Regions from separate parts of the Pseudidiomarina sp. PP-1MA genome, predicted to be linked through region 2. Evidence: predicted binding sites of a transcription regulator. Region 2 holds the regulator's gene; each other region holds the start of a gene.
What was found. The regulator NrdR, encoded in region 2, represses ribonucleotide reductase genes. The targets are predictions, from matches to a motif close to AAACACNANATNTNGTGTTT.
Positions count from the first base shown of each region.

Region 1: a site for NrdR is predicted at 8,958-8,977, ahead of nrdA (class 1a ribonucleoside-diphosphate reductase subunit alpha). Genes of this name have one in related genera too.
Region 3: a site for NrdR is predicted at 7,939-7,958, ahead of nrdG (anaerobic ribonucleoside-triphosphate reductase activating protein). Genes of this name have one in related genera too.

Region 1 is NZ_CP165718.1:1,227,229-1,238,204, forward strand. Features, by position in the region: gene AB8S08_RS05925 (isoaspartyl peptidase/L-asparaginase family protein) at 1-882, shown strand, start outside; gene hrpA (ATP-dependent RNA helicase HrpA) at 977-4,711, shown strand; gene AB8S08_RS05935 (GrxA family glutaredoxin) at 4,739-5,002, opposite strand; gene yfaE (class I ribonucleotide reductase maintenance protein YfaE) at 5,102-5,362, opposite strand; gene nrdB (class Ia ribonucleoside-diphosphate reductase subunit beta) at 5,369-6,499, opposite strand; gene nrdA (class 1a ribonucleoside-diphosphate reductase subunit alpha) at 6,583-8,922, opposite strand; gene AB8S08_RS05955 (HAD family hydrolase) at 9,413-10,069, opposite strand; gene ubiG (bifunctional 2-polyprenyl-6-hydroxyphenol methylase/3-demethylubiquinol 3-O-methyltransferase UbiG) at 10,072-10,788, opposite strand; gene gyrA (DNA gyrase subunit A) at 10,932-10,976, shown strand, end outside.
Region 2 is NZ_CP165718.1:909,560-920,535, forward strand. Features, by position in the region: gene AB8S08_RS04160 (DUF819 domain-containing protein) at 1-124, shown strand, start outside; gene kdsA (3-deoxy-8-phosphooctulonate synthase) at 179-1,027, shown strand; gene AB8S08_RS04170 (hypothetical protein) at 1,073-1,786, opposite strand; gene AB8S08_RS04175 (TetR/AcrR family transcriptional regulator) at 1,986-2,618, shown strand; gene AB8S08_RS04180 (acyl-CoA dehydrogenase) at 2,670-4,970, shown strand; gene rsuA (16S rRNA pseudouridine(516) synthase RsuA) at 5,098-5,784, shown strand; gene ettA (energy-dependent translational throttle protein EttA) at 5,867-7,534, opposite strand; gene glyA (serine hydroxymethyltransferase) at 7,683-8,939, shown strand; gene nrdR (transcriptional regulator NrdR) at 9,000-9,449, shown strand; gene ribD (bifunctional diaminohydroxyphosphoribosylaminopyrimidine deaminase/5-amino-6-(5-phosphoribosylamino)uracil reductase RibD) at 9,442-10,575, shown strand; gene ribBA (bifunctional 3,4-dihydroxy-2-butanone-4-phosphate synthase/GTP cyclohydrolase II) at 10,647-10,976, shown strand, end outside.
Region 3 is NZ_CP165718.1:2,533,222-2,544,197, reverse strand. Features, by position in the region: gene yegQ (tRNA 5-hydroxyuridine modification protein YegQ) at 1-1,014, opposite strand, end outside; gene narL (two-component system response regulator NarL) at 1,176-1,820, opposite strand; gene AB8S08_RS11965 (MFS transporter) at 2,034-3,392, shown strand; gene AB8S08_RS11960 (ATP-binding protein) at 3,389-5,188, opposite strand; gene AB8S08_RS11955 (nitric-oxide reductase large subunit) at 5,335-7,599, opposite strand; gene nrdG (anaerobic ribonucleoside-triphosphate reductase activating protein) at 7,961-8,413, shown strand; gene nrdD (anaerobic ribonucleoside-triphosphate reductase) at 8,430-10,247, shown strand; gene hemN (oxygen-independent coproporphyrinogen III oxidase) at 10,325-10,976, opposite strand, start outside.

The DNA of each region.
Region 1 (10,976 bases), 320 kb from region 2:
GCACGGGAACGCGCCTATCGCGAAAAACTAGCCGAAGCTATCGCCGCCGGACAGCAGATCTTAGCCGCCGGTGGCACCAGTATGGATGCGGTTATCGCGGCGGTGCAAGTGTTGGAAGACTCTCCGCTGTTTAATGCCGGTCGTGGTGCCGTTTATACCTGGGATGAACAGCATGAACTTGATGCCGCTATTATGGACGGTTCCAATCGTGCGGCGGGAGCAGTGACTGGGGTGACAACGATCAAAAGCCCGATTGCCTTGGCCCGTAAAGTGATGGAAGAATCGGTGCATGTGATGCTCAGTGGCGCTGGTGCTGAAGAGTTTGCTGATCTGCATCAACTAGAGCGGGTGGATAACAGCTACTTCAATACCGAAGCTCGCTTCGATGCGCTGCAACGCATGAAACAGCAGCTTGGTAGCCAAGATAAAACCGCATGGCAGCAGCTAGACGCGCGCTTCAAGTATGGCACCGTTGGGGCGGTGGCGTTGGATACTCATGGTAATTTAGCTGCCGCCACCTCAACCGGAGGAATGACAGGTAAGCGCTACGGTCGTATTGGTGATTCACCGGTGATTGGCGCTGGTACTTGGGCAGATAATGGCAGTTGTGCGGTCTCGGCCACAGGTCATGGTGAATATTTTATTAAGTATCAGGTAGCAGCAGATATTTGCGCACGAGTGACCTATCAAGGCAAAGATATCGTAAGTGCTGGTGATACCGTAATTCATGAGGTGCTGATGCCCGTTGGTGGTACTGGTGGCGTGATCATTGTTGACGGCCAAGGCAAGGTGCATATGCCATTTAATACTGAAGGCATGTACCGCGCTAGTCAACAAGGTGATGGTCCGGTTCATATTGCGATTTATGCAGACGAAAACTAACTCGTAATCAGGACTGCTGGTGCGGGTTAACAAGCTTACAGAGGGCTGCTAAACTAGCAGCCCTTTTATATCTAAGTGCTAATGCAGGATTTTTGTGCAAACCATTCAATTTCCAGCTGAACTCCCTGTGGTGCAGGCCAAGGCCGAGATTCAAACGGCCATTGCCAAACACCAAGTAGTGATTGTCGCGGGCGAGACCGGTTCAGGTAAAACCACACAGTTACCTAAAATGCTGCTAGAAATGGGCTACGGTAAGATGATTGCCCACACCCAGCCGCGGCGTTTAGCTGCCCGCAGTGTGGCTCAACGTATCGCACAAGAATTAGAAACTGAGTTGGGTAGTCGGGTTGGTTACAAGGTGCGTTTTCATGATCAAACGGCACCCACTACAGAAATTAAATTGCTCACGGATGGGATGTTGCTGGCTGAACTGCAGAATGATCGCATGTTGCGGCAATACGATGCCATCATCATTGATGAAGCCCATGAACGCAGTCTGAATATCGACTTTCTGTTAGGCGCGTTGGCCACCATTTTGCCTAAGCGACCAGAGTTAAAACTGGTGATTACCTCAGCTACCATTGAGACGGAACGCTTTGCCAAACATTTTAATCAGGCCCCGATCATTACTGTTACCGGGCGTACTTATCCAGTTGAGGTGCGTTATCGGCCGTTAAGCAATGCCGATGATGATAACCAAGACAGCGCTGATGTAGTGCAAGGCGTTTGCGATGGGGTATTAGAGCTAAGCCGTGAAGCACCCGGTGATATTTTGATTTTTGCCAGTGGTGAGCGTGAAATACGTGATTTTGCTGAAGCTATTGGTGATTTGCAGTTACCTAATACTGAGCTTTTACCGCTGTTTGCACGGCTATCTGCTGCTGAGCAACAACGGATTTTTCAGCCGCATAGCCAACGTCGCATTGTGATCGCTACCAACGTAGCTGAAACCTCACTAACGGTGCCCGGCATTCGTTATGTGATAGACCCAGGTACGGCTCGTATCAGTCGTTACAGTTACCGCAGCAAAGTGCAACGCTTGCCGATTGAGAAAATTTCACAAGCTTCAGCGAATCAACGGATGGGGCGTTGTGGCCGGGTCGCACCGGGGATTTGTATCCGGCTCTATGATGAAGCTGATTTTTTAGCTCGGCCTGAATACACAGATCCCGAAATCTTACGCACCAATCTAGCCGCGGTTATTCTGCAAATGACGGCGGCAAAACTTGGTGATATTCGCCGCTTTCCATTCGTAGAAAGGCCCGATGAGCGTTTTATCAAAGATGGCCTGAATTTATTAGAAGAGCTGCATGCGTTAGATGGAACTGGACGGCAAGGTAAAAGCAATAAGCGGCGCGGGTATCAAGGCCCACGATTAACTGAGATTGGGCGCCAAATCGCACAGTTGCCGATTGATCCGCGGTTGGGGCGGATGGTGATAGCAGCGAATCAATTTGGCTGTATGCAAGAAGTATTAATTATTGCCGCCGCACTGAGTATTCAAGATCCGCGTGAACGTCCGCAACAAGGGGCGCAAAAAGCAGACCAACTGCATCAAAGATTTCACCATAAAGACTCTGATTTTGCCAGCTTCTTGCTGTTATGGCAGTATCTTGAGGAATTACAAAAAGAGCTTTCAAGAGGCCAGCTGCGAAAGCGCCTGAAAGAAGAGTTTATTCATTTTCTGCGGGTGCGCGAATGGCAAGATGTGTACACTCAGCTGCGCCAAAGTGTACGAGGTATGGGCTTTCGGATTAATCAAGAACCAGCCAGCTATGAGGCCATTCACCAAGCTCTCTTAACCGGTATGCTCTCGCATCTGGGTACCAAGCAAGAAGGCCATGATTACATGGGTGCACGGCAACGCAAGTTCTTTGTGTTCCCGGGTTCAGGCTTGTTTAAAAAATCACCTAAGTGGCTGATGGCCGCCGAGCTTGTTGAAACCAGTCGTTTGTTTGCTCGGATTAATGCTCGGATTGAACCTGAATGGGTTGAGCCGCTGGCTAAACACCTGGTTAAATACAGTTATTTTGAACCCCATTTCTCGAAAAAACAGGGCTCGGTGTTAGCAGACGAGCAAGTGACGCTCTATGGCTTGATTATCGTGCCACGGCGTAAAGTGCAGTATGGCCCGGTAAAACCTATTGAAGCGCGCGAGATCTTTATTCGTGAGGCACTGGTGCAAGGGCAGCTTAAACGACAATTGCCTTTCATTAAGCACAATCTTGCACTTATCGAGAGCGTTAAAGAGCTCGAAGACAAGTCGCGTCGGCGCGATATCCTGGTGGATGATGAAGCTCTGTTTCAGGCCTATGATGAACATATTCCCGCGGGTATTTACAACGAACAGCTATTAGCCGGTTGGTGGCACAAAGCCGTTAAACAGAATCCTCAACTTCTGTATTTTGTGCGCGCTGATCTGATGGCCCAAGACGCGGAGCATGTCACCACTGATGATTATCCAGATGTTTGGCAGCAGGGCCAACTGACCTTACCCCTGCATTATCATTTTGCCCCAGGCAGTGAAGATGATGGAGTGACGGTGCAGATCCCGCTAGCACTGCTAAACCAAGTGACGCCGCAAGGGTTTGACTGGCAAATACCAGCTCTGCGCCATGATCTGGTGGTAGCCTTGATCAAGAGCTTGCCAAAACAACTCCGTCGAAACTTTGTGCCGGCACCTAACTACGCCCAAGCGTTTTTAGCTGATACTCCAGCGGCTACGATAGCGAAAGAGCCTTTGCTTACGGCCTTATCCGCTAAATTACGGCGTATGACGGGTGTCACTATCCCTGATGATGCTTGGTATCATGGTGGCGCAGATGCTATTCCACCACATTTACAGATGAACTTTGCGGTAGTGGATGAGCAGGGCAAGGTACTGCAACAAGGGCGAGATTTACACCAGTTGCAACAGCGGCTACAAGGTGACGTGAAAGAGGCCCTCGCTCAGGCAGTAGCCAGTAAGCAGGCACCGCAAGCGGCAACGAGTTGGCAGTTTGGTACGCTCCCCGACATGCTCGAGCAGCAACAACAAGGCTATGCGATTAAAGCCTTTCCGGCGTTAGTGGCTGAGGCCGAAGGAGTGCGTGAAGAACTCTTCGATAGCCTAGCGAAAGCCGAGCATGCGCATCGGCAAGGATTGCGGCAGCTGTTGTTGCTGCAACTACCGTCACCTATTCGGCATTTGCAGCAAACGCTTTCTAATAAAGCGAAATTAGCCCTTTATTACAATCCATGGGGCAATGTTGAAGAACTTATCGCTGATTGTATTAGGGCGGCGCTGGATGAGTTTATAGAGGCAAATCCAGCCCGTGACCCAGCGGCTTTTCAAGCCTTGTATGATACTGCTAGAGCACATTTAAACGAGCGGGTGAGTGAGATAGCGAAACAGTTGGAGCCTTGTCTGCTGCTTAGCCACAGCATCCGTAAACGGATGAAAGGCAAGGTTAGCTTAGAGCAAATTCAAGCCCACGGCGATATAGCACAACAGTTGGATGCCTTGGTGGGACCCGGTTTTGTTAGTAACGCCGGAGCGCAGCGTTTGGATGATATTCAACGCTACTTGAAGGCAATTGAGCGACGCTTAGACAAACTGCCGGTGGATCCAAATAAAGATCGTTTACACACGTTGGTTCTAACGGACTTGTCGCAAGCCTATCAAAGCCTGTTGGCGAAACAAAACAAACAGCAGTTGATATCGTCAGATGTGCTTGAAATTAGATGGATGATAGAAGAGCTGCGGGTAAGTTTTTTTGCGCAGACGTTGGGTACCCAATACCCGATCTCAGAAAAGAGAATTCGCCAAGCGCTTGCTGCAGCAGCTTAAATACTGCTGCAGTAGTGCTTAACTAAGTTAGGCGTATAAACCTAAATTGGCGCGGGCATAAGCTTCAAATTCAGTGCATCCACCGATGTGTTTTTCGTCCACAAAAATCTGCGGTACGGTTAAGACGGGGGCGCCGACGGTTTTCTCTAAATCTGCTTTAGAGATGCCTTCAGCGTGCATGTCAACGTAGCGAAATTCAAAATCATCGCGGTCAGCGGTCAGTTTTTCAGCGATTTGTACTGCACGAACGCAGAATGGGCAGCCAGGGCGACCAAAAATAACAGTAAACATCTCAGACTCCTTAAAAAAATGTGATATTGCCCGTATTTTCCTACAAACAGCGGCGGCTTGCCAATGAGTTTTGTGGATAGCGGCTATCGAACCTAGCGATTATTGATTAATTTCAAGATCCGAGGCTGCAACGCAGCAGCATGGCAGACAATCGCCGGGCCGCACAAAAGCCAGTGGCTCGTTGATGTAGGTGATATCGCCCTGAACTAGTTGCACTCGACAGGCGCCGCAAAAACCATTGCGACAATGATAGTGGGGCTCTAATCCAGCCGCTTCCATAGCTTCTAAGAGGGTACCCTGTGAGCTGTCAACGGTCAGCTGCTGCTGACCATTGACGATGACTTTATACGCAGTGCTCATGATGATTTAGAGTTCAAAATCTCCGAGGTCAGAAGCACTTACGTTACTGTCAATTTGCCCAACCAAATAAGAAGTGATTTCAGCTTCTTGGGGGGCTACTTGAACGTTATCTGATACCAGATATTTATTCATCCAAGGTAGCGGGTTGCTACGCTGTTTAAAGGGCGCATCAAAACCAATGGCTTCCATTCGCATATTAGCAATGTATTCCACGTACTGGCAGAGCATTTCTTCGTTTAGGCCAATCATAGAGCCATGTCTGAACAAATAGTGGGCCCATTGCTTTTCTTGTTCAACAGCCTTCATAAAGATGTTCAGTGCTTCGTCGCGTAACTCTTCGGCAATTTCTTTCATTTCTGGGTCATCTTGACCGTATTGCCATAGATTAAGAATTTGCTGAGTAGAGACCAAATGCAAGTTCTCATCACGGGCGATAAGACGGATGATTTTTGAGTTACCTTCCATCAGATCACGTTCAGCAAAGGCGAAGGTACAAGCGAAGCTTACATAAAAACGAACAGCCTCTAGCGCATTCACTGAGTTGATGCACAAGAATAGCTTTTTCTTGAGCTCACGCATGCTAACCAGATGCTTCTCACCGTCAACTTCCCATTCGCCTTCGCCATGGGTTTGCCAAAGCTGCGTATAGAAAATCAAATCATCGTAGTAGCGAGAAATATCGGTGGCTCGTTTCTGAATTTCTTCATTAATCACGATGTCTTCAAAAACTTCACTCGGGTCAGTAAATAAATTTCGCAAAATATGCGTGTACGAACGTGAGTGAATGGTTTCAAAAAACGACCAAGTTTCAATCCAAGTTTCTAATTCAGGAATGGATACAATCGGCAGCAACGCAATGTTAGGGCTACGTCCTTGTACTGAATCTAACAAGGTTTGGTACTTTAAGTTAGAGATAAAAATATGTTTTTCGCTATCAGTTAACGCTTGAAAATCAACGCGGTCGCGGCTGACATCAACTTCTTCGGGGCGCCAAAAAAAGCTAATTTGCTTTTCAATCAGCTTTTCAAAAATACTGTGTTTTTGTTGGTCATAGCGCGCAACGTTGACTGAATTACCAAAAAACATTGGCTCTAACAGAGGGTTAACTTGGTTCTGATTAAATGTTGAATAACTCATACCTTAGCACACCTTTTTTAGCATCATCAGCTGAGCAGCGGCGCTGCTCAGCGAATGCAACTTGTTGTTATTAAGCCGCAGAACTAGATCTTACAGGCACCACCGGCACAATCATCGTCTTCTTCAATAATGGCGACAGTTGCTTGTTGGTTCTCTTCTTCACGAGTTTTAGCTTCTACTTTGTCACGCAAATCTACTTGGTTATCTGAAGCGCCGTCACGCGTGTTGTGATAATAAAGCGTTTTTACGCCTAACTTATAGGCATAGAGCAAGTCTTGTAGCAGCTGCTTCATTGGCACTTTGCCTGCTTCAAACTTGGCTGGGTCGTAGTTGGTGTTGGCGGAAATGGTTTGGTCGACGAATTTCTGCATAATGCCAACTAATTCTAAGTAACCTTTGTTACTAGGGATGCTCCACAACAGCTCATACGCGTCTTTCAACGTTTCGTATTCAGGCACTACTTGCTTCGTAATACCGTCTTTTGATGCTTTAATGCTGATATGTCCGCGCGGTGGTTCAATACCGTTGGTAGCATTAGAAATCTGCGACGAGGTTTCTGATGGCATTAAGGCAGACAGGGTAGAGTTACGCATACCGTATTGTTGTACATCACGACGTAACTGGTCCCAATCAAGATGCAATGGCTCTTGGCAAACGCTATCCAGATCTTTCTTGTAGGTGTCGATTGGCATCACACCTTTGGCATAGGTGGTTTCATTAAACTTAGGACAAGCACCAAGCTCTTTCGCTAAGTTCATGGAAGCCTTCATCAAATAGTATTGAATAGCCTCAAAAGTGCGATGAGTTAACGCGTTCGCTGAACCATCCGAATAACGAACACCGTTTTTAGCTAAATAATAAGCGTAGTTAATTACCCCAATGCCCAACGTACGACGGCCCATGGTTGCGTTACGAGCTGCAGGTACAGGGTATTCTTGATAGTCGAGTAAGCTATCAAGCGCACGCACGGCTAAATCAGCCATTTCATCAAGTTCATCTAACGATTTAATCGCACCTAAGTTAAAGGCCGACAGCGTACATAAAGCGATTTCACCTTCTTCATCATTCACGTGGCGCAATGGCTTGGTTGGCAAGGCGATTTCTAAACACAGGTTACTTTGTCGAATAGGGGCAACCGCCGGGTCAAACGGACTATGGGTGTTGCAATGGTCCACGTTTTGCAGGTAGATGCGACCTGTACTAGCACGCTCTTGCATGAACAAACTAAAGAGTTCAATGGCTTTGATACGCTTCTTGCGAATGCTATCGTCGGCTTCGTATTGCAGATAGAGGCGTTCAAATTCTTCTTGATTGGCGAAGAAAGCATCGTACAAACCAGGGACATCAGACGGGCTAAACAAAGTGATGTAGTCGTCTTTGATCAAGCGCTGATACATAACACGGTTGAATTGCACGCCATAATCAAGGTGACGCACACGGTTCTCTTCAACGCCGCGGTTGTTTTTAAGAACCAGCAAGCTTTCTACTTCTAGGTGCCAAAGCGGATAGAACAGGGTAGCGGCACCGCCACGAACACCGCCCTGAGAACAGCTTTTAACCGCTGTCTGGAAGTATTTGTAGAATGGGATACAGCCGGTGTGGAAAGCTTCGCCGCCACGAATGGCACTACCAAGCGCACGGATACGACCCGCGTTGATGCCAATCCCAGCGCGTTGAGAAACGTATTTAACAATCGCACTTGCAGTGGCGTTAATTGAATCTAAGCTGTCGCCTGTTTCAATCAATACGCACGAGCTAAATTGGCGCGTAGGAGTACGAACGCCTGACATGATAGGGGTTGGCAAGGAGATCTTAAACAATGACGTGGCATCGTAAAAACGCTGTACATAGCTCATCCGAGTTTCTTTCGGATAGTTCGCAAACAAACAGGCAGCGACTAAGACATACAAAAATTGCGCACTTTCATAGAGCTCACCGGTCACTCGGTTTTGCACCAAGTATTTGCCTTCTAATTGCTTCACCGCTGCGTAGGAAAAGTTCAAGTCGCGGGCGTGATCGATAAAATCGTTCATTTGCTCGAATTCTTCGCGCGTGTAGTCAGTCAACAAGTGTTTATCGTAACGACCCGCAGCCACCATTTTAGTGACTTGATCATACAAGTGTGGCGGCTCAAATTGGTTGTAAGCTAATTTGCGTAGATGGAAAACTGCTAAGCGCGCTGCTAAATACTGATAATCAGGTGCTTCTTCAGAGATAAGGTCAGCAGCAGCTTTGATGATGGTCTCGTGAATATCTTCAGTTTTAATACCGTCATAAAATTGGATATGGGATTTGATTTCAACTTGTGATACCGAAACGTTGTTCAAGCCTTCGGCTGCCCAACTAATCACCCGGTGAATTTTGTCTAGGTTTAAAGGTTCGCGTTCACCGCTACGTTTAGTTACGAAAAGCTTTTGGTTCATGAGGCGCATCCATCGTTGTTATGGTTGTTTTGTCTAGCCACAAGATATAGTGCGTGTTAGGACTGCACGACGGTTTTTTACACAATATCTTGGGATGAATGAATGGGGTTATCCTAGCACTTATCGCACACTGATCAAGTGCGTTTACGTTACAAAAAGGGGAAGGTTTGACTAACCGAAGTGTAGGCTTTCGCTAAAACCTACGGTGCAATAGAGGTTTAGTAAAATCAAGCACCCTGAAAAAAAATATTGGAAATTTTTTTACCGTCATTAGCTGACGTTTTGTTGCTCAATGAAAACCGATTAGAAAGCGGAGGTTTAGTTAGATAAATCTACATATGGGCGTTTCAGCGGTGTGACTGTCTATATGTTGTGCTGGTTTTTTTTGGTGAAAACTGCGAAGCAGCGCTGCTGGCACTTTTTGTTGGTGCCGAATCAAGGCCAAAATCCAGACCAGCGCAAGCCCCGTAGTTAGGCCAAGAGATCATAATTAAGTTAATAAATCGAGTAACTCTAAGGGGGTTTCGATGAAACTGTCGGCTCCCCATGCGGTTGGCGTTTCGATGGCACTGATGTAGCCATAATTAGCCACAATAGTGCGCATGCCAGCAGCACGACCGGCTTGAATATCCCGCTCGGCATCGCCTACGTACCAACAATCGCCCGCCACTACTTGTAGTGCTTGGGTAGCGTGCAGTAAAGGTTGTGGTGATGGTTTCGCCACCGTCAAGGTATCGCCGCAGACAACCACCTCGATCGCAGCTAACTCAGGAAAGCTAGGCAGCAGTTGTACGGTTAGGGCCGTTGGCTTATTGGTGACAATAGCAACGGGTATCTGTTGCTGTTGTAGTTGTGCTAGTAGTTCGCTAACCCCAGCAAAAAGCTGGGTTTGTTCAGCAATAGCTTCGCTATAAAAACTTAAGAACTTGTGTCTGAGTTCGTCTTTGCGTTGTTCAAATTCAGCTTCACCGTAGGCAAAGCGTAAAAGCCCAGCGGAGCCATGAGAGGCAATCGGAGTGTAATCACTAGCACTAACTAAGGGGCGTTGCTCAGCCCTAAGGACGCGGTTTAAAGCTGCGCCTAAGTCAGGGGCTGTATCTAACAGGGTGCCATCTAAATCAAACAGGATTGCAGCTGGACGTGACATGCTTAGTCCTTCAACGGTTTGGTTAAACAGACGATGTAATTTACATCAACATTGTTCTGGTCTAAGTAAAAGCCGCGCCACGGCAGGTAATGGAGCCCTGTCATGCGTTGTGCAACCAATCCAGCAGCATCGGTCATGCGCAATAATTCAGCCGGTTGAATGAACTTTTGGTGCTGATGCGTGCCTTTCGGTACCCACTGCAGCACATATTCTGCCGCAACGATCCCAAGCAACCAAGATTTTAGATTACGGTTCAAGGTTGAGAAAAATACCTTACCACCTGGCTTAACCAAGTCTGCTGCCGCTTGGACTATCGCCGCTGGGTTGGGCACATGCTCGAGCATTTCTAAACAAGTGACCACGTCAAACTGGCCTGGCTCACTTGCGGCCAGTTGTTCGGCTGGGATAAATTGATAGTCAATTTGTAGCTGGCTTTCTAAGGCATGTAATCTGGCTACTTGCAACGATTGTTCAGCCAAATCAATGCCGGTCACCTGAGCACCAGCCCGGGCTAGGCCTTCTGCCAACAAGCCGCCACCGCAACCAATATCGACAATACGGCTACCAAACACACCATCACAGGCAGCTTGGATAAAGTCTAAGCGCAACGGATTAATTTGATGCAGCGGTTTAAACTCTCCGGCGGGGTCCCACCAACGTGAGGCGATGGCACTGAATTTTTCAATTTCTGCAGGATCAACATTAGAACTTGTGGTCATAGGGCTTCTGCTACGGCTTAAAAGTAGGTACAGTGTACCCAACCTACAGGGATAAAAAAAGATGCGATAGTAAGCCCGTACGGGTACAATGGCGTTATCTTGTAAAACTATAAAAAGACAGATCGTTTAGGGATATAACTACTATGAGTGATCTCGCCAGAGAAGTCGTTCCGGTTAACATTGAAGAT
Region 2 (10,976 bases):
GGCTTCAGCGTTTCACCCATCGTTGGCTCCGGTGGGGGTATTGCTAGCCGTGTTTGGTTATGCGCTAGGTACTTATATGGCGTACATATGTGGCCAAATTCTTCGTGTTATTAGTGCTGGTTAAGGTTAGTTTGCTCTGCAAACTAACCCATCATGGACCCAGTAAGGATCGAATGTGATTAATACTCAAGTTATAAAAGTAGGGCAGGTACAGGTAGGTAATCACTTACCTTTTGTGCTGTTTGGTGGCATGAATGTGCTTGAATCGCGTGATTTAGCCATGCGCATTGCTGAGCATTACGCTGAAGTGACCAGCAAATTGGGCATTCCTTTTGTTTTTAAAGCAAGCTTTGATAAGGCTAATAGGTCGTCAATTCATTCTTACCGGGGGCCTGGGCTAGACAAAGGATTGGATATTTTTGCTGAGATAAAAGCGACTTTTAACGTTCCTATTATCACCGACGTGCATGAACCTCACCAAGCCCAGCCGGTAGCAGAGGTTGCTGATATTATTCAGCTTCCAGCATTTTTAGCTCGACAAACGGACCTCGTGGTGGCGATGGCAGCAACGGGTGCTGTGATTAATGTCAAAAAGCCACAATTTTTAGCGCCTCACGAAATGCGTCATATTTTGAAAAAGTTTGGCGAAGCTGGTAATCACCAAGTAATTTTGTGCGAGCGCGGTAGTTGCTTTGGCTATAATAATCTGGTGGTAGACATGCTCGGCATGGACGAAATGAAGCAACTAGCTCCGGTGATGTTTGATGCCACTCATGCATTACAGCGTCCTGGTGGTCGCGCAGATTCTGCTGATGGACGTCGTGCACAAGCTGCTGTGTTAGCTAGGTCGGGGATGGCTCTTGGTTTAGCTGGCTTGTTTATTGAAGCCCATCCAGATCCTGATCAAGCAAAATGTGATGGTCCTTGTGCGTTGCCATTGAATAAGCTCGAGGCTTATTTACAGCAAATGCAAGCGGTGGATCAGTTGGTTAAGAGTTTTGCTCCACTTGATACCAGCACCGTTTAACCAGCAAACTGCGGTAACTGTTAGCAGTTACCGCAGTCGTTATGGTTAGGGCTGAGGTCTGATGATTTGAATTTTATGGGAGCCCTCTAAAGAATTTGAAATCATCATGGTCTTATAATCAGGGCCTAATTGGGGTGACTGCACCAAGGCTTTATGAAATTTCATCATGTAGTCAAATGGCAAGTCTGAACCGCTAATACTCACTTCACACACTGTTGTGCGGCATTGAATGTCGCTAATTTCTGCGCCTTGTAAATCTTCCTGCTGAGCGTACAGGTTTTCTATTTCACTAGTCATGACATAAGCCCAGTCTTGGTCAATAGCTTCGGTATGAAGACGTTCACTAATGTTCTCAGAATCAAGTATTTCTGATTGCACATCTAGCAACATCTCTATTTCTTGTTGGTTACGGGTCTTTAATAACTCGGCCAATCGGGCCAGCTGCGCATCACTAAGGTCTAATTCTTGAGCTACGTCTTGTTGCTCTTGGGTAGAAGCAGCGGCTTGTGGTTGAGTGCTGCTATCACTGGCAAAAGCAGCCGCGCTATCCGTGTTATTTGCAGCAGCATTGGTGGCACCATTGGTGGCAGTTAAGGACGTGCTAGGTGCAGAAGCTGCGGCAGACGTGTTCTCAGCTGCAGTATTAAGGTCTGCACTGGTGCCGGCGACAGGGCTGCTAGGTGCGGATCGGCCAACAACTAGCGCAATAACTAGTACCCCAATAATCGCTAAATAAATGATATGAGTAAGTTTATGCATGGTTCAGGCTGCTCTGTTATTAGAATGTTGATAGATTTGGGTGATTGATAAGCTATCAGCTAGCAATGGGCAGATCAAGGAAACGGAGAGCGGCTGACGCTTGCGCATTCATGCTATTTCGATTAAATTGAAACGCATGTTTAAAATGGCTGTTCTAAACGCTTTTAAAAGAACAGTATAGAGGTGAGGCCAGTTAACGATGGCAAAACGAGTTACAACCAAAGAAAAAATACTCAATGCAGCGGAAGCATTATTTGCGGAACATGGCTTTGAGCAGACGTCCTTGCGGCAGATTACCGCCGATGCTGACGTGAACCTTGCTTCAGTGAATTATCATTTTGGTTCAAAAAAAGCGCTTATTCAAGCGGTTATGGCGCGTTATTTAGAGGTGTTAATGCCCGCATTAGAGCAAGAATTGCTGGCGCTGCAAGCACGAAATAAGATATCAACTCGCGATGTATTCGACTGTTTTCGTAAGCCATTAGCGCAGTTGCGAGAGGTTAGAAAGCATGGTCCCACGTTGTTTTTAAGCCTATTGGGATTTGCTTATGCAGAAATTCAAGGGCATCTAAGGCGTTATACCATGGATCATTTTGGCCATGTTATCGAGCATCTATTAGCTGCGTTACATCAAGCTAACCCGCAATTGAGCCCCATAGATATGTTTTGGCGGTTACACTTTGTGCTTGGAGCAACGGTATTTGCACAGGTATCTGGGCCGGCACTTCGAGAGATTGCCGCAGCGGATTTTGGTGAAACGATTGCAGCAGACCAGATGATTGATCGTCTTATTCCATTTCTTGCCGGTGGTGTTGACGCCTCGGCAGCATAATCAGCTATGCTTATAGCTAGTTGAATCATTCTTTTAATAAGGTGTAGTAGCATGGAAATTTTAATTATCCTGATTGTCGCCGTGGTGTTGTTATTCGCCATTAAAGACATTCGCCGTAGCCTGATTAGCAGACCAGCCTTTGGTTTTTTTAAACGGGTGTTGCCGCCGCTTTCGCCAACCGAGCGCGAGGCCATGCAAGCTGGCGATACCTGGTGGGATGCTGACTTGTTTAGCGGACGCCCGGATTGGGAAAAATTTCACCAGACCCAGGCTCCGACCTTTACTGATGCTGAACAAGCCTTTATCGACAACCAGTTAGAGACGCTATTGGCGATGTTGGATGATTTTAAAATCATGCAACAAGATCGCGATTTACCTAAAGATGTTTGGGATTACATCCGTAAAGAAAAATTCTTTGCCATGATTATTGGTAAGGAGTTTGGAGGTTTAGAATTTTCGCCAGCAGCAAACTCATACATTGTATCGCGCATTGCGACCCGCTCAATCAGTGCCGCAGTTACCGTGATGGTACCTAACTCATTAGGACCGGGTGAGTTACTTACTCACTACGGTACCGATGAACAAAAGAATTATTGGCTGCCGCGCTTGGCTGACGGCACCGATATTCCATGTTTTGCTTTAACCGGCCCCGAAGCAGGTTCTGATGCTGGTGCTATTCCAGATACGGGCATCGTGTGTAAGGGCGAGTTTGAAGGCAAAGAAGTTTTAGGTATTCGTTTAAACTGGAGCAAGCGCTACATTACCTTGGCTCCGGTCGCGACAGTCTTAGGTTTGGCCTTTAAGCTTTACGATCCTGAAAAATTATTGGGTGAGCAAGAAGATATTGGCATTACCTGTGCGCTAATTCCAACCAGCCACAAAGGTGTTGAGACGGGTGAGCGTCATTTGCCACTCAATCAAGCCTTCATGAATGGTACCACCTACGGCAAAGATGTCTTTATCCCACTAGATTGGATTATCGGTGGGCAAGAGTTTGCTGGTAAAGGGTGGCGTATGCTGATGGAATGCTTATCAGCTGGCCGTGGTATTTCACTCCCAGCATTGGCGGCAGCAACGGGCCACGTTACGCAGCGTATGACCGGTGCCTATGCTTACGTACGGCAACAGTTTGGCATGCCAATTGGGATGTTCGAAGGGGTGCAAGCTGCCATGGGTAAAATTGGTGGCACCAACTACATCCTCGAATCCATGCGCCGGTTAACGGTGACCGCCTTGTGTGAAGGTAAGAGTCCGTCGGTTATCACGGCCATGACTAAGTATCACATGACAGAAATGGGCCGCGAGGTGATGGATGCGGCGATGGATATTCATGCGGGTAAAGGAATTCAATTAGGTAGCCGCAACTATTTGGGCCATGGCTTTATGGCCACACCTGTCTCTATTACCGTAGAAGGCGCGAATATTCTTACCCGTAACTTGATGATCTTTGGACAAGGCGCAACCCGCTGTCACCCTTACGTACTGAAAGAAATGGAAGCAGCGAGCAACCCAGATGAAGAACAAGGCTTACATGATTTTGATGAACTGTTACTCAAACATATTGGGTTTGCCGCGAGTAACTTCTTCGGTAGTTTGTGGATGGGGTTATCTGGAGCACGTTTTAATAAGAGCCCAGTGAGCGGCCCAACGGCACGTTATTATCAGCAATTAACCCGTATGAGCAGAGCACTGGCTATGACAGCAGATATGGCGATGCTGGTGATGGGCGGCGATTTGAAACGCAAAGAAATGTTATCAGCGCGGTTAGGCGATGTGTTGAGTCATTTGTACATGGCCTCAGCAGTGCTGAAGCGTTATGAAGATGATGGTCGTCAAAGTGGTGATTTGGTGTTTGTTGATTATGCACTGCAGCATCATTTGTACGCTATTGGTGAAGCCTTTAAAGGATTCTTCGCAAACTTCCCGAACCGATTTATTGCGTGGACCTTGCGCTTAGCAATCTTCCCATTAGGTAACCATTATCATCAACCGGACGATAGTATTTTACAGGGAATTTCTACCAGCATGATGCAGCCGGGTGTTACTCGTGATCGCCATACCTTCTTAACCTATTGGAAGGATGATGAAAAAGATCCAATGGGTCATATGGAACTAGCATTCTTAGCGATGCGCGAGCATTCAGATGTCTACAAACGTATTCGCAAGGCGGTTAAACGTGGCGATATTGATGGTAATCTCAACGGTGATGCTTTGGTAGAGCAAGCGCGGGCAGCAGAAGTGATTAGCGCTGAAGAGGCCAGCGCTTTAAGCCGTACTGAGCGACTCCGTCTGTATGCCATTGGTGTCGACCAATTCGCAGCAGGCGTGATTGAGGATAAAAACTTTTATTAAGCCGCTGTGATACTAGCTATAATAGCCCCAGATTCTGGGGCACAATAACCTCGCTTAGGCGAGGTTATTTTTTGGGTAACGAGCCCATGGTGTTGGTGAGCAACCATGGCAAACGTAGGTGATGCAGATGCGATTAGATAAATTTTTAGCCGAAACCACCGGAATGAGCCGCAAAGAAGCGATGCGAACTTTGCATGCCGGGGCGGTCAGTGTTGATGGTGTGGTCGCTAAGAAAGGCGCGATGCAGGTGCCAGCGACTGCGGAAGTGATTTTTAATGGGGTGACGCTTAAGCTGTTGGGCCCAACTTATATCATGTTGCATAAGCCGTTAGATTGCGTTTGTGCCAATGACGATCCCCGTCATATGACGGTATTTGCTTACTTAGATTTACCTAACCCGGAAAAATTTCACACGGTAGGGCGACTGGATATAGATACCTCTGGACTCTTGCTGATCACTAATGATGGACAATGGACCCATCGGATTATCTCGCCTAAGCGTAGCTGTCCGAAAGTGTATCGAGCAGAGCTGGCCGAGCCGCTTGAGCCGCATCATGTAGAGCTATTCAAACAAGGGCTGCAATTACATGGTGAGAAAAAGTTAACCGAACCTGCACAACTCGATATTATTCATCCGCAACAAGCGTTAGTGACCTTATCAGAAGGGCGCTACCATCAGGTAAGACGGATGTTTGCCGCAATCGGTAACAGGGTAGAGAGCCTCCATCGTGAACAAATAGGTGAGCTAAAACTGGGTGATTTAGGCCCCGGTGAGTATCGGCACTTAACTGCTGCCGAGGTAGCTTTGTTTTAGCTAGCGCTAGGCGCTTCTGAAAAAACGCCCGCCAGTGTGGTTATGGCGGGCGTTGTGTTGCTTGAAACTAACCTGATATAAGTTAAACCCCAATCGGCTTATAGCGAGTACGATGCGGCTCCATAGCATGTTCACCATGGGTCTTTTTCATATACTCTTCGTAATCAGAATAGTTCCCTTCGTAGAAGTTCACCACGCCCTCATCACGATAGTCAAGAATGTGGGTAGCTACCCGGTCTAAGAACCAACGGTCGTGCGAGATCACCATAGCTGAACCAGGAAACTCTAATAAAGCTTCTTCTAGCGCACGTAGGGTTTCAACATCGAGGTCATTGGTAGGTTCGTCTAACAGTAACAGGTTACCACCAGCTTTTAATAGCTTGGCTAAATGCACCCGATTACGTTCACCCCCTGATAACTCACCAATGTGTTTTTGTTGGTCGTTACCACGGAAGTTAAAGCGACCCACATAGGCGCGGCTATTAATTTCAAAATTACCGATGCGGAGAATATCTTGGCCATCGGAGATTTCTTTCCACACGGTATTTTTGTCATTCATGTCATCACGGAACTGATCGACACTGGCTAACTGCACGGTGTCACCTAATTCAAGGGTACCAGAATCGGGTTGCTCTTTACCGGTGATCATGCGGAATAGCGTTGATTTACCGGCACCGTTCGGACCTATGATGCCAACAATAGCCCCTTTAGGAACGCTAAAGCTTAAGTCATTGATCAGTACCCGGCCATCGTAGGCCTTATGCAAGTGCTGAACTTCAAGCACCTTATCGCCCAAGCGTGGGCCTGGTGGAATAAATAGCTCGTTGGTTTCGTTGCGTTTTTGGTAATCACCACTTTGCAGTTCTTCAAACCGAGCCATCCGCGCCTTGCTTTTTGCTTGACGCCCTTTAGGATTTTGCCGCACCCACTCAAGTTCTTGTTTAATACTGCGTTGCCGAGCTTTTTCTTGTTTCTCTTCTTGCTCAAGACGTTGTTCTTTTTGTTCTAGCCAAGACGAGTAGTTGCCTTCCCAAGGGATGCCATAGCCACGGTCAAGCTCTAAAATCCAGCCTGCCACGTTATCTAAGAAATAACGGTCGTGGGTAATGGCAACCACGGTACCTTCGTAGTCGTGTAAGAAACGTTCTAACCAAGCGACCGATTCAGCATCCAAGTGGTTAGTTGGCTCATCTAATAGCAACATATCAGGTTTGCTCAGTAGCAAACGGCAAATGGCTACGCGGCGACGTTCACCACCCGATAATACTTTGATCTTGGTATCCCACGGCGGTAAGCGAAGCGAGTCAGCTGCACGCTCTAGCATGTTGTCTAAGTTGTGACCGTCTTTAGCTTGCAAGATAGCCTCTAGCTGGCCTTGTTTTTTCGCTAAAGCATCAAAGTCAGCATCTTCTTCAGCGTAGGCTGCATAAACCTGATCGAGCTCAGCTAGCGCATTTTTTACGTCAGCCACGGCTTCTTCTACGGTTTCACGTACGGTTTTATTTTCGTCTAGTTGTGGTTCTTGTGGCAAATAGCCAATTTCAATACCAGCGAGCGGGCGGGCTTCGCCTTCAATTTCTTTATCGATACCTGCCATGATGCGTAACAGGGTGGATTTACCAGCGCCGTTTAAACCTAATACCCCAATCTTTGCGCCAGGAAAGAAAGATAACGAAATGTCTTTTAAAATCGTCTTTTTCGGCGGGACGACTTTACTGACCCGCGACATCGAATAGATATATTGTGCCATAACTGCCCATGTTCCTTGTGAGGGTGAAATCTTAATGGACTATTTTAACCCTTAAGTTGGCGCTAACCCAAGTATATTGGTAAACTAGCGCACAGATATTTCCAATAACCCGCTGTCACTCTGGCAGCTGCTGCAGTTAGGAGCCCTGATGTTAAAACATGAGATGAACATTGCTAGCTATGATGCTGAGTTGTGGCAAGCGATGACCGATGAAGTACAACGTCAAGAAGAGCATATCGAACTTATTGCGTCAGAAAATTACACCAGCCCACGCGTGTTACAAGCGCAGGGTTCGCAGTTAACCAATAAGTACGCAGAAGGCTATCCGCACAAACGTTACTACGGTGGTTGTGAATTTGTTGATGTGGTTGAAGATTTAGCCATTGAGCGCGCCAAGCAGTTATTCGGTGCTTGCTATGCTAACGTGCAACCGCATGCTGGTTCACAAGCTAACTCAGCAGTATTTTTAGCGCTCTTAAACGCTGGTGATACGGTATTGGGGATGAGTTTGGCACATGGCGGTCATCTAACCCATGGTTCTCATGTGAATTTTTCGGGCAAGCTCTACAATGCGGTGCAGTATGGTTTAGATGAGAGTACTGGCGAAATTAACTATGCCGAAGTACGTGAGCTAGCCCTACAGCACCAGCCTAAAATGATCGTGGCTGGTTTTTCTGCTTATTCAGGTATCGTCGATTGGGCTAAGTTCCGCGAAATTGCGGACGAAGTAGGCGCTTATTTGTTAGTGGATATGGCGCATGTGGCTGGGTTAGTGGCAGCAGGCCTTTATCCGAACCCGGTACCTTTTGCTGATGTAGTTACCACCACCACCCACAAAACCTTGGCTGGCCCGCGTAGTGGTTTGATTTTATCAGGTAAAGATGACCCTGAATTGCACAAAAAACTTAACGGTGGCGTGTTCCCTGGTAGCCAAGGTGGCCCTCTAATGCATGTGATTGCTGCCAAAGCGGTAGCGTTCAAAGAGGCGATGGAGCCAGAGTTTAAAGCTTACCAGCAGCAGGTGTTAACCAACGCCAATGCGATGGTGAAGGTGATGCAAGAACGCGGTTACAAGATTGTTTCTGGCGGCACCCAAAACCATTTGTTCTTAGTTGATTTAATTGATAAAGATATCACGGGTAAAGATGCTGATGCAGCTTTAGGTCGGGCCTACATTACGGTGAACAAAAACTCCGTACCCAACGACCCGCGCTCACCTTTTGTGACATCAGGATTACGGCTAGGTACCCCAGCTATTACGCGTCGTGGTTTTAAGCAAGCGGAAGCCGAGCAAGTGGCACACTGGATTTGTGACGTGTTAGATAATATTAACGACGAAGCAGCCATCAGTGCCGTGCGTGACCAAGTAAAAGCCCTTTGTAAGCGCTTCCCGGTATACGGATAAGCAACTCTTTGGTCGAGAATTAGGGCGATGAGTTCATTAGGTTAGGCAAGGAAAGTTATTATGCATTGTCCTTTTTGTGGCACGCAAGATACCAAAGTCATCGATTCTCGGTTAGTTGCCGACGGCGCCTCAGTGCGCCGTCGGCGCGAATGCACCGAGTGTAAAGAGCGCTTTACGACGTTTGAGACGGCAGAGTTGATTATGCCTCGAGTTATAAAGTCCGATGGCACTCGCGAACCTTTTAACGAAGATAAATTGCGTAGTGGCTTGTTACGCGCTTTAGAAAAACGTCCGGTTAGTCTCGAAGCTATTGAGCAAGCCATGCAGAATGTCAAATCGTCATTAAGGGCAACGGGCGAACGTGAAGTCACCAGCAAAATGATTGGTGGCTTAGTGATGGAAAACCTCAAAGCCTTGGATAAAGTCGCATACATCCGGTTTGCCTCGGTGTATCGCGCCTTTGATGATATTCGTGAATTTGGTGAAGAAATAGCTCGTCTCAATGACTAATACCCCAGTTAGGTGCCACCAATTCTATATGCAACGCGCTCTTGATTTAGCTGCGCAAGGGCGGTTCAGCGCTGCGCCAAATCCTATGGTGGGATGTGTGATAGTTCAGCAGGGCCAGATCGTTGGCGAAGGCTGGCATCAACGAGCCGGTGAACCTCATGCTGAAGTACATGCCTTAGCTGCCGCCGGCGCATCAGCCAAGCATGGTACTGCTTATGTTACCCTTGAACCTTGTAGCCATTTCGGTCGTACTCCTCCATGCGCAGATGCACTCATCAAAGCTCAAGTGGCGCAAGTTGTGGTGGCGATGCAAGATCCGAATCCGTTGGTTAGTGGGCAAGGTATCGCACGTTTACGAGCAGCGGGTATTGAGGTGCTGGTTGGCGTGTTAGAAACCCAAGCGCGTGCCTTAAACTGCGGTTTTATCGCTCGGATGCAACGGCAACGGCCCTGGCTTAGACTGAAAATGGCAGCATCATTAGATGGCCAAACAGCCTTAGCAAATGGGGCCAGCCAATGGCTAACCAGCAGCGCAGCAAGAGCCGATGTGCATCGGTTTCGCGCCCAAAGTAGCGCCATTTTGAGTACTGCGACCACGGTGCTAGCTGATCAGGCCCGGTTGACGGCGCGCGGCGAATGGGTACAACAACAGCCGCTGCGCGTGATCATCGATAGTCAGGGCAAATTAAAGGGTGATGAGCCGCTTTTTACCGAAAGTACAGCAACTGCTGCGCCTATTTTATTGGTACAGGGTGCCGATCTGACGACGACCAGAACTTGGCCGGAGCAAGTAACAATTCTGCAGTTGCCAGTAACTAGCAGTGGCCAGATAGATTTAGCTGAGCTGTTACACCAGCTAGCCCAGACGTATCAGATTAATTCGGTTTGGACCGAATGTGGGACAAACTTAGCCGGCGCATTGATTGCGGCTGGTTGGGTTGATGAACTCATTTTATATTTAGCCCCGAAATTATTAGGTGCAAGTGCGCAAGGTTTATTCGCTTTGCCGGTATGGCAGCAGCTCGCGCAAGCGCCCACCTTAACCTATCGAGATGTTCGCCAGGTGGGGGCTGATCTTCGTATTACCGCCACCATCAACACGAACCAAGGAGACCTTTCATCGTGACCAGTGTGCCATCCACAACGAACTCGTTACATAGCGCTGCCGCTATTATTGCTGATATTAAGCAGGGTAAGATGGTTATTCTCATGGATGATGAAGACCGTGAAAACGAAGGGGATTTAATTCTGGCGGCTGAGTGTGTTACGCCAGCGGCAATCAATTTTATGGCACGTTACGGCAGGGGGCTCATCTGTTTAACGCTGACCGAAGAACGCTGCGAGCAATTGCGTTTGCCGCTCATGGTGAATCAAAACAACGCCCCTTACGCCACTAATTTTACGGTCTCTATTGAAGCCGCAGAAGGGGTTACCACCGGGATTTCAGCGGCAGACCGAGCTCGTACGGTGCAAGCGGCGGTAGCAGCCGATGCTAAGCCAAGCGATTTGGTGATGCCAGGCCATATT
Region 3 (10,976 bases), 1.1 Mb from region 2:
ACCTAAGCTATGACTGGTGTCGTAATTTTGGGTATCACTGGGTACATGGCGGCGTAAAAAGCCTTCGGTAAAGCCGCGGTTGGCCATGCCATCTAGCTCGTTAAGTAACGCCCGGTTAAAAGGCTTACCAGCAACAGCATCATCGATAGCTTGGCGATAAATTTGTGCAGTACGAGCTACATAATAAGGCGACTTGGTACGGCCTTCGATTTTCAACGAATGCACTCCCATGTGGGTGAGTGCCTCGACATGCTCGATACCCCGTAAATCTTTTGAATTCATAATGTAGGTGCCGTGAATATCCTCATCCATCAGCATGTATTCGCCCGGGCGCTGGGGCTCAGTTAATAATACCGGCTTATCAATCGGATTAAACTGGCCGACGGCATCTTCTTCAGCATCATGCACTTGGTAGGGCCAGCGACACGAGTTGGTGCAAGCACCTTGATTAGGGTCTCGTTTATTGAAATAGCCCGACAGCAAGCAACGGCCGGAATAGGCCATACACAATGCGCCGTGCACAAAAACTTCAATTTCCATCTCGGGGCAGCGCTGCCTAATTTCGGCAATTTCTCGTACTTCGAGTTCACGAGACAGAATGACCCGTTCAATGCCTTGTTGTTGCCAGAACTTAACTGCCGCCCAGTTGACGGTATTGGCTTGTACACTTAGGTGTAATGCTTGGTGCGGGTAATGCTCTCTTAGCAGCATCACGATGCCAGGGTCTGAAACGATCAAAGCATCCGGCTGTAACGCCACCACTGGCGCCATGTCTTCTACAAATCGGGTAAGCTTAGCGTTATGAGGAGCAATGTTGACTACCACATAGAACTTCTTGTTTAAGGCATGTGCTTCAGCAATACCGAGCGCAAGATTAGCGAGATCGAACTCGTTATTACGCACGCGTAAACTATATCTTGGTTGGCCGGCATAAACGGCATCGGCGCCATAGGCAAAGGCCAGACGCATGGCTTTTAGGCTGCCAGCGGGCGAAAGAAGTTCAGGGCTTGTCATGATGGTCATTGCTCTTACTACAAGGTACATGGCATCTAAGCGAGAGCTTAGATGGATTATTAAGAGGCTGCGGTGCGCAGCCGCTCATGTTACAAATAAAACCCCAGACAAAACTTGATCGGCATCAATCTTTGCTGGAGTTTGCTCAGGTTCTAACTAGCTTAAGCGTCGTGGTTTACCATCCACACTGCCGCTTCTACCCGCGACCGTAAACCTAGCTTTTTCAGCAAGTGCTTCACGTGTACTTTAACGGTACCGTCAGAAATATCTAACTCACGAGCAATCACCTTGTTGCTCATGCCTTTAGCGATGAGTTTTAAAATTTCTTGTTCGCGATTGGTGAGGCTATCGTACTTGCTCGCAGAAGGTGCTGAGGGACGTCGCAAGGCGGTTGCTAAAACTTCGGTAATAGCCTCACTAAGCACCATTTTGCCTTCAATAGCGCGTTGAATTTGTTCTAATAATAACTCCGGGTCCATATCTTTTAATAAGTAGCCATCGGCCCCGTTAGTTATCGCCGTAACTACATCTTCATCGGCATCAGATACAGTGAGCATGACGATCCGCGAGGTCACTCCGTTATCGCGCATCCGCTTGAGGGTTTCTAATCCATCCATACCTTGCATGTTCAAATCAAGGATAATCAAATCCGGATCAATTTCTTCGGCTAACTCTAGTGCTTCTGCACCGCTGCTACATTCAGCTACAACCTCTAAGCCGTCTTCAAGCGAAATCAGTTGTTTGAGCCCTTTACGCAAAAGTGGGTGATCGTCCACAAGCATAATGCTAGCTGGAGTATCAGACATGAGTTGCTCCTTTAATGTCTTATGATGATAAGCGTCAATATTTTATAGGGGGTATTTTTGCACAATGTAGCCCCGTTAGCCAAAGCTTAGCACCTTATTAACCCTTTGGGGGTAGTTTTAACTGCCTCTTTTGCATTGCTATTTATCCCCCTCGCTAAATTGTTTATTTGGCGGTGCTCACGCATAGTTACTAGCATAGCTGAGGAGTAACATGTGAACACCATTCGACTTTCGCCAACCATCGACAAACTCACCGCAATCAATCTAATTGTGGGGATGACCTTGTGGCTAAGTTGGAGTGTCTTGGTGGTGCAGCTCCATGCAGTAACGGTTCATTTGAGCTATGCACAGCTATACAGTTTGCTGGCAGCAGCCGGGAGCGGTGCTTGTGTGTTTCAGTTTGTTTTTTTATGGCTGGGTGAGCGCAGTATGCATAAGCGCTTTATTCAAGTAGGTTCAGTACTGTTATTGATACCGGCAATTGGACTTACGTGGCAGCTAAGTGTGGCGGAGATTGCGATTGAGCAACTGTATGTGTTGGCCTTTCTTTCTGGCTTAGGTGGCGCCCAATTTATTGCCTTACAACCTGCTGCAGGTGCACGGATTGAGAAGAGCTCACTTGGCTGGGTGCTAGCGGTTAACGCAGGGATCGGTGGGGTCGGGATTGTGTTGGCACAAACCCTACTACCGTTGCTTAGCGGTATCAACTGGCTAGGTGATTGGGCGGCTTCTCCTTGGTTCACTCATCAAACAAGTGGTGATATTGTCGGGGTGTTACCGCCGAGTACGCCCCTATGGCTTGCCAACACGGGCTGGTTATTGGTGGTGGCAGTGATTGCAACAAGCCTGTATTCGTTAGGGCAGCGCCGTGCTCGAGGAGCTCAGGCTATGCCTAGCCCCTCAGGGCATCCCCCCAGCGCTGAGCCTGTTGTTACCAACACCCAACCGCCGATGCTAGGGCGCATTCTAAAGAACCGTCACACTTGGTTGATGACTTTATTCTACGTGATGGCCTTTGGTTCCTTTATTGGCTTTGCGATGACACTACCCTTAAGCCTTGAAACCTTTAGTGCTAACTACACACCAAGTGCCCTAACGTATGCTTGGATTGGGCCACTCTTAGGAGTGCTGGCGCGACCTTTTGGTGGCTGGTTGGCTGACCAGTACGGTGGCGCCAAAGTCTTGGTGGTGTGTGCTTTAGTGATGGCTATGGCTTGCTTGAGTGCCGCTTACATGACCGCAGCAGCCCTGCAAAGTAGGGTTCCTGAAGAGTGGTTCTTACCCTACCTGCTGGTCTTTTTGGTGATTTTTATTGCAGCCGGAGCGGCTAGCAGTGCGGTCTTTAAAACCGCCAGCGTGGTGCTGCCATTAGAGCAGTTACCATTAGCATTGCGTTGGCTTACTGCCGTGGCAACCGCTGGCGCTATCTACATACCGGCTCTGTGGTACATCAATTTGAGCCAAGCCCATGGCGCCAATACGCTGGTGGCCTTTGCACTTTTTTACGTGCTGTGTGCGGCACTGGTTAGTTGGATGTATCTGCGCCGGCGTAGCGAGTTCTATAATCCTTAAACAGTTGCTTCACGCTCTAACAGGTATTGCGGCACAAAACTAAAATAGACTCCAGTACCACCCTCAGAACGGCGTTTTATTTCAATGGTGCCACCTAGATGACGGCTACGCTCTTGCATGATAGCAAGCCCGTAATGATTCATTTTCTCGGCCTGATCGGGAATACCTACACCATTATCTTCAATGCATAATTCAATTCGCTGATCCTGCTGGCTTAGCTGTACCACCACATCTGTGCCTTGACTGTGGTGAATGGCGTTCTGACAGGCTTCACGAATAATTTGCAGCAAATGAATTTCTTCATGCGGTACCAAGGGCGTATTCTCTAACTGATAGTTCAGCCTGAAGGACAGATCAGACTGCTCACTAAATTGATTGATAGTTGTTTGCAGGGCGTGCAACAGCCCCGCACCATCTACTTTGAGGCGGAAAGTGGTTAGCAATTCGCGTAACTGCCGATAAGCCGCATTAAGCCCTTGTTTAAGCTCTTCTGCAACATCATCAATCACTTCTTTATTATCTTTCTCAATGGCTTTGTTGAGTCGTGTTACCTGAATTTTCAAATAAGATAAAGCTTGCGCAAGAGAGTCGTGCAGCTCACGCGCAATCACCGTACGCTCCTGGATAAGGGCGAGGCGCCGTACTTGCTCTTCTTCTTGTTTCAGGCTTAGGGCAATGGCCAGTTGGTCGGCAACTGACTGTAGCAACTGTTGTTGCCAATCGTTAAGTTGCTCGCTAAGGCTACAACGAGCTACCAAGACCCCGTAATTTTGTTGTTCGCGCTCAATGCTAAAGCGATAAATGCGCTGGTTGTTCTGGATACTCACTCCGGCCCCAGCATTCACACACTGGCTACAATCAACCCCTTCGCAAGGATCTTCTGGGGCGCCAGTAGGCTGCACCTGTAAATAGGGTTTATTGCCTGCCTCGGTAATTAAGCAAAGCTCGAGGTCTTCAACCTCAGAGGCGCGCTTTAACCCTTCAACAATGGTGGTAAAGTCGTGATAACCAGGTGAATGCTCGATGATCATTCGCGCGGTGTCGTACAAAAACTGCAAGCGCACATTGCTTTGAGAAATGGCCCGAGTTTGTTCATCGACACGTTTCTCGAGGTTACCATACATGTAACCCACAGCTTCGTTCATTTTATTCAAGGTGCCCGAGAGCACGCCTAGCTCATCACGCATGGGATGATTCACGCGGGCGGTAAAATCGCCCTGACCAATTCTTTTGGCGGCGAGAGTTAAAACCTCTAATGGATACTTAACGCGGGTGCGTAACCAATAGAAAATAACCAGCGCTAAACCAATGCTAGAAAACAACGAGAGCACCTGAATTAATCGAATAGAACGTATGCGCTGCTCGGCATCTTGTTGAATGGCGGTAACAAAGCGATTAATTTGGTCTATTTGCGGCAAGATCTGTTGTTGTAAATTAGCACTGGTGACCACGCCATCGGCTATTTGCTGCTGAAATTGCTGCCAACTGGTTCGAGTTTGCGTATATAAGGTTGCTAAATCAGACTCACTATGGCTAAAACGGTTAAAGACTTGATGATGCCAACTTTGTTCAAATTCGGCTTGCATGGCCGCTGCTGCAGCACTATCAGCATCATGCAATTGATGCCAGCTGTATTGATACGCTTGGTAGCGCAATGAGCCTGCAATATTTATGGCTAAGGCATCTTGATCTGCTTTTTCTGAGAGCCAATACGAAGCCAACAGAGTAACTACGGTAAGCGCCACCATAAAACTCAAAGCAAAACCAATGCGTGTCACAATAGATGAATTAGGCATAGACAATTAGGAGTCAAACTCTTAGGTTGATTTAAACAGATGCGTTAGTGTACCTCGGATAGCAACTGAACAACAATCAACCATAAAAAAAGCGGCAACACCTAAGTGCCACCGCTTTTAACGTCACCTTTAATTTCAGGCTGTGATTAAGCTATATGCTGTTGTTCACGTGAGCTTTTATCAAACCACAAGCCATACACAACTTGCCAGCTGATAGCAAAAGCACCAATAATGAAGACCACGTCGCCAACAGTGCGCACCCAACGCAGACCCTCTAGCAACGGCTGTTGCATAAAGGCTTCGCTACGTGCATACCATAAACCTTCAGACGCTGATGCATAGAACTGGATGAAGCCAACTGGCAGTAAGCTAGTAAATAGCATCATGCCAAGGCCAATGTTCATCCACCAGAACGCAGTAGTCATCAGTTTATCGTTAAATTGCAGGTTTGGACGAATGTAGCGCAAGATAAGTAAAACAAAACCTAGCGCTAAGAAGCCATACACCCCAAACAAGGCCGCGTGAGCGTGAGTTGGTGTGGTGTTCAAACCTTGAATATAGTACAGCGAGATAGGTGGGTTAATCATGAAACCTAACACGCCAGCACCTAACATGTTCCAGAAGGCTACCGCAACAAAGCACATGAGTGGCCATTTAATGCGTTGCATCCACTCGGCTTTGCGTTGCAAGCTCCAGTTTTCCCAGGCTTCGTAGCCCAAGACAATCAAGGGAACGACTTCTAGCGCAGAGAAAGTTGCACCAACGGCCATCACGGGAGTGGTGGTACCGGAAAAGTACAAGTGGTGGAAAGTACCAGGTACACCACCAAGCATAAATAACGAGGCTGACGCTAAGGTGGCCGTAGTAGCCATTTTTCTAGAAACCAAGCCCATGCTATGGAAAATAAAGGCTAGGGCCGCGGTGGCGAATACTTCAAAGAAGCCTTCTACCCACAAGTGCACGATCCACCAGCGCCAGTATTCCATCACTGATAAGTGAGTACGTTCGCCATAGAAGAAGCCAGCGCCGTAGAACAGGCCAATAGCAACAACAGATGCGGTGAGTAGTGCTAATAAGTTCTTGTCGCCTGGTTGACGAAGAGCGTGGAAGACACCGCGCATCATCAACACTAACCAGAACACGATACCTAAGAATTTACCAATCTGCCATGCACGACCGAGGTCGACGTATTCATAACCTTGGTGACCCCACCAGAAGCTTAAGTGCTCAGGCATAATTTGAGCAATAGAGAGGAAGTTACCAATAAAGGTACCAGCAACCACTACAACTAACGCCCAAAATAGTAGGTCGACTCCTAGTTTTTGATACTTAGGATCTTTACCACCATTAATGATAGGTGCTAAGAATAAGCCAGCAGCTAAGAAGCCAGTAGCAATCCAGAACATGGCCGCTTGTAAGTGCCAAGTACGCACTAGCGAGTAGGGCAACCACTCAGACACGTTAATACCATAGAATTCTTGACCTTCTACAGTGTAGTGAGCAGTAAAGCCACCTAACAAAACTTGTAAAGCAAACAACGCCACGACGATAAAGCAATATTTACCTAGTGCTTTTTGTGATGGTGTAAGTTTGAAGGTAGTGATTGGATCTTGCTTAGGAATCTCAATTTCTTCTTCATCGTGGTCGCGCAAGAAAGCCCAACCCCAAATCAAAGCACCGATACCAGCAATCAGTAAAATCACACTAATAATAGACCAAATGATATTCTCAGCACTTGGCTTATTATCAATAAGCGGCTCATGCGGCCAGTTATTGGTGTAGGTGACATTGCTATCAGGGCGTTCAGTAGCGGCTGACCAAGCAGTCCAGAAAAAGAACTCAGTCATGCGCTCGCGTCGCTCAAGGCTCGGCAAGGTGTTCTCTTTCATTGCATAGCTTTCGCGCGTGCTTTGTAGCTCAGGAGCATCGCTGAATAAGCGAATATAATAATCCGCTACGTCATTGATGGCTGCTACTCGAGTCTCACTTAGTAGCACCGTATCAGTTGCAGCATCGTAGGTGTTGGTACGATATTCCTGTTTTAACGCAAATTGCAGAGCATTTTGCTCAGCTGGGCTCAAGCTGTCGTAGCTCATGCCGTAATCACGTTGCGCTACAATTTCTAACCAAGCTACGAGCTCACGGTGTAACCAGTCTGCAGTCCAATCGGGTGCTTGATAAGCACCATGGCCCCAGATCGAGCCTAATTGCATACCACCGATGGATTGCCAAGCGGTTTGACCATCGAGAATACTCTCTTCAGTCATTAACACTTGTCCCGATTCCGTCACGTACTGCGCTGGAATAGGCGGTGCTTCGCGGTATACCTCTTTACCAAAATAACCCAAGATACCAAAGGTAATCGCTAGGATGCCGATGAGTATCCACCAAAGTTTTTTATAACCGGCCATATGGCACCTCCGGTTGTTGTTGTTGATTCATGCGAGAGTCTCCCTTTATTGCATTTCGCACGCATTCATAGATGAGTACCCTTTCCTTATAGCAAGTCTCGTGCCAACTTTTATCCATCTGATTTTATTGGTTTTTATTTGTTTTTGGGGTAGATATAACCGCACTTTTTGAGGGTGCTAGTAACCCGTAGGGTTATTTTTACCCATCAGCATGTTTTGGCTAGCTTGCCGAAACCGCGGACTGAGTTTTTCAGGCTGCTTATTTATTGATCCGGATCAACACAATATCTAGGTGATCGTCTAGGCTTTAGCACAATATATAGATGCAAATAACCAATTCAGCACAATATGTGGGGTTTTAATGCGCTACTGTTCAGAGCAAATAGCCTTTCAGGAGGTGCCCGGCGAAGTCTCGTTGGCTTATACCATCACCGGCTGCCCTGTGGGTTGTAAAGGCTGTCATAGCGTTGATAGCTGGCCCGCTCATAGCGGAGTGGAATTAACCCCAGAGTATTTTACGAAGCGGCTGCAGCAATATCGGGGTTTAATCACCTGCGTGTTGTTTTTAGGGGGTGAATGGTACCCAGAGCAGTTACTGCACTTACTTAAATTAGCTCGTGAGCAGGGGCTAGAAACCTGTCTGTATACCGGTTATGAGCAGGTGCTACCTGCACTCCGCGAACAGCTCACCTATTTAAAAACGGGCCCTTGGATAGCTGAGCTTGGTGGCCTAGATAGTCCAAACACAAATCAGAAGTTTATTGATTTACGCAATCAACAATTACTAAACGTGCGCTTTTTAAGCACTGATTAAAACAAGGAGCATACCTATGTTGCGCTTACACCCCGATCAAGTAGACGCCAAAGTTGACTTTATTCAGCAATATCTCCATGCCGAAAATGCCGCTGATGGTTCAAAAATGGATGCTAATGCGAATGTGACGCAAAAGAATATTGCGACGCTAGAGTCAGAAATCATGAAGGATTTTTTTGTTCAAGTGAACCGCAAGCAAGTCAGCAATAAAATTGCAGAGTTGTTTGGGCAGCCGTTGGCGCAGGAGTATATTCGTCAAATAGAAGATCATGAGATTTATGTGCATGATGAAACTAGCTTAAAGCCTTACTGTGTGTCGGTTACCATGTATCCGTTTTTACGTGATGGGCTCACTAAGTTGGGCGGCGAATCAAGAGCACCAAAACACCTAGAAAGCTTTTGTGGCACTTTCGTGAACTTCGTCTTTGCGGTGAGCTCACAGTTTGCCGGGGCCGTCGCCACCGTCGAATTTTTGGCTTACTTTGATTATTTTGCTCGTAAAGATTACGGTGATAACTACCTAGAAACACATCGCCATCAGATTGAAAACCATTTACAGCACGTCGTGTATGCCCTTAATCAGCCCGCGGCAGCGCGCGGTTATCAAAGTGTCTTCTGGAATATCTCAGTCTATGACCAGCATTATTTTGAAAGTATGTTTGGTGACTTTGTCTTTCCCGCCGATTTCAGCAAATCATCATGGCAATCGGTGAGCCAGCTTCAGGACTTTTTCTTACATTGGTTTAATGAAGAACGGAAGAAAACCATACTCACTTTCCCGGTCGTTACCGTGGCTATGCTGACCGAAAATGGTCAGTGCAAAGATCAGCAATTTGCTCAGCATATTGCCCATGAATTATCTGCCGGTAACTCATTCTTCGTGTATCTATCACCCAATGCCGATTCGCTAGCTTCTTGCTGTCGTTTACGCTCTGAAATTAGTGATAATACCTTTTCTTACACCCTTGGTGCTGGTGGCGTCGCGACCGGATCCATTAATGTGATCACCATTAATATGAATCGGTTAGTGCAAGATGGACGCGACTTGGGTGAGGAAATTGAGAAAATTCAAAAATACCAAGTGGCCTATCGGAGGCTCATGGAAGATTACCAAGCAGCCGGTTTACTCACGGTTTACGATGCTGGTTTTATTACCCTGGATAAGCAGTTCTTAACTATTGGTATCAATGGCATGGTAGAGGCGGCGGAATCGCAAGGTTTAACGGCCAGTAATAATCCTGAGTACATTGAATTTGTGCAGCGCCACTTAAAGGTTATTTACGATGCTAATAAAAAAGCCAAACAAGAATATGGCTATATGTTTAATACCGAGTTTGTGCCGGCAGAAAACCTTGGTGTCAAAAATGCGAAGTGGGACCGCGCCGATGGCTATGTTGTGCCGCGTGATTGCTACAACTCCTACTTTTACGTGGTAGAGGATGAACAAACCAATGCAATTGATAAGTTCACCTTACATGGTCATGAATTAATAGAGTTTTTAGATGGTGGCTCGGCTCTACATCTTAACCTAGATGAAAAACTTAACGAGGATGGCTATTTATCACTGTTAAATATTGCTGCTAAAACAGGCTGCAATTATTTCTGTATCAATGTGAAGATTACCATTTGTAATGACTGTGAACATATCGATAAGCGCACCCTGCATAACTGCTCAAGTTGCGGTTCTGAAGATATTGATTATGGTACGCGGGTGATTGGCTATTTAAAACGAGTGTCGGCATTTAGTGCTGGGCGTCGGCAAGAACATGCCGCCCGCCATTATCATCGCCAGCCGCAGCGGGCGGTAGAGGCGGCAACATCCCAAGCTGGCTAGCTTGGGATGGTCAGGCCAGCACAAATGATGCTGCCATAGCTAGACTATGGCAGCACCTATCGAGAGCCTCTTCTTAGTTAAACGACTTTAGAGTAGCGTGGAGCCGTAGCTGCATCGTCTAAGTAGGCGTCAAAGCAGGCACAAATACTCCGTACCCATAAGCGACCCAATTCAGTAACACGTAATTGCGAGTCATCAATGGTCACCAGCCCATCCTCAATAAAGGGGGCTAATTTTTGTTTAGCATTGGCAAAGTAAGTCCAAAAATCAGTCAACTGCCAAGCCTGTGTAAACGCAGCAATATCCAATTCAAAGTGGCAGATAACTTGCGAAATAAGTGCGGCGCGCAAGCGGTCATCTGCGTTCAGTTCAAATCCTTTAATAACCGGCAGGCGTTGTGCCTTCAGGTGCTTGTAATAGTCAGGTAGTTCTTTGCTGTTTTGCCAAAGCACCCCATCAATTTGGCTAATGGAAGAAGCTCCAATTCCCAACAAAGCATCCTGGCCGCTGGTGGTGTAGCCTTGGAAGTTACGCTGTAAGCGCCCTTGTTGCTGAGCAATAGCAAGTTCATCAGATGTTTTAGCAAAGTGGTCCATACCAATAAACTGATAACCGGCAGCGTTAAAACGAGTGATCCCAAGCTGCAACAGTTCTAACTTAATCGATGGCTTAGGTAAGCTCTCAGTTGGGATTTTTGCTTGACCAGCAAAACGTGCCGGCAAATGAGCG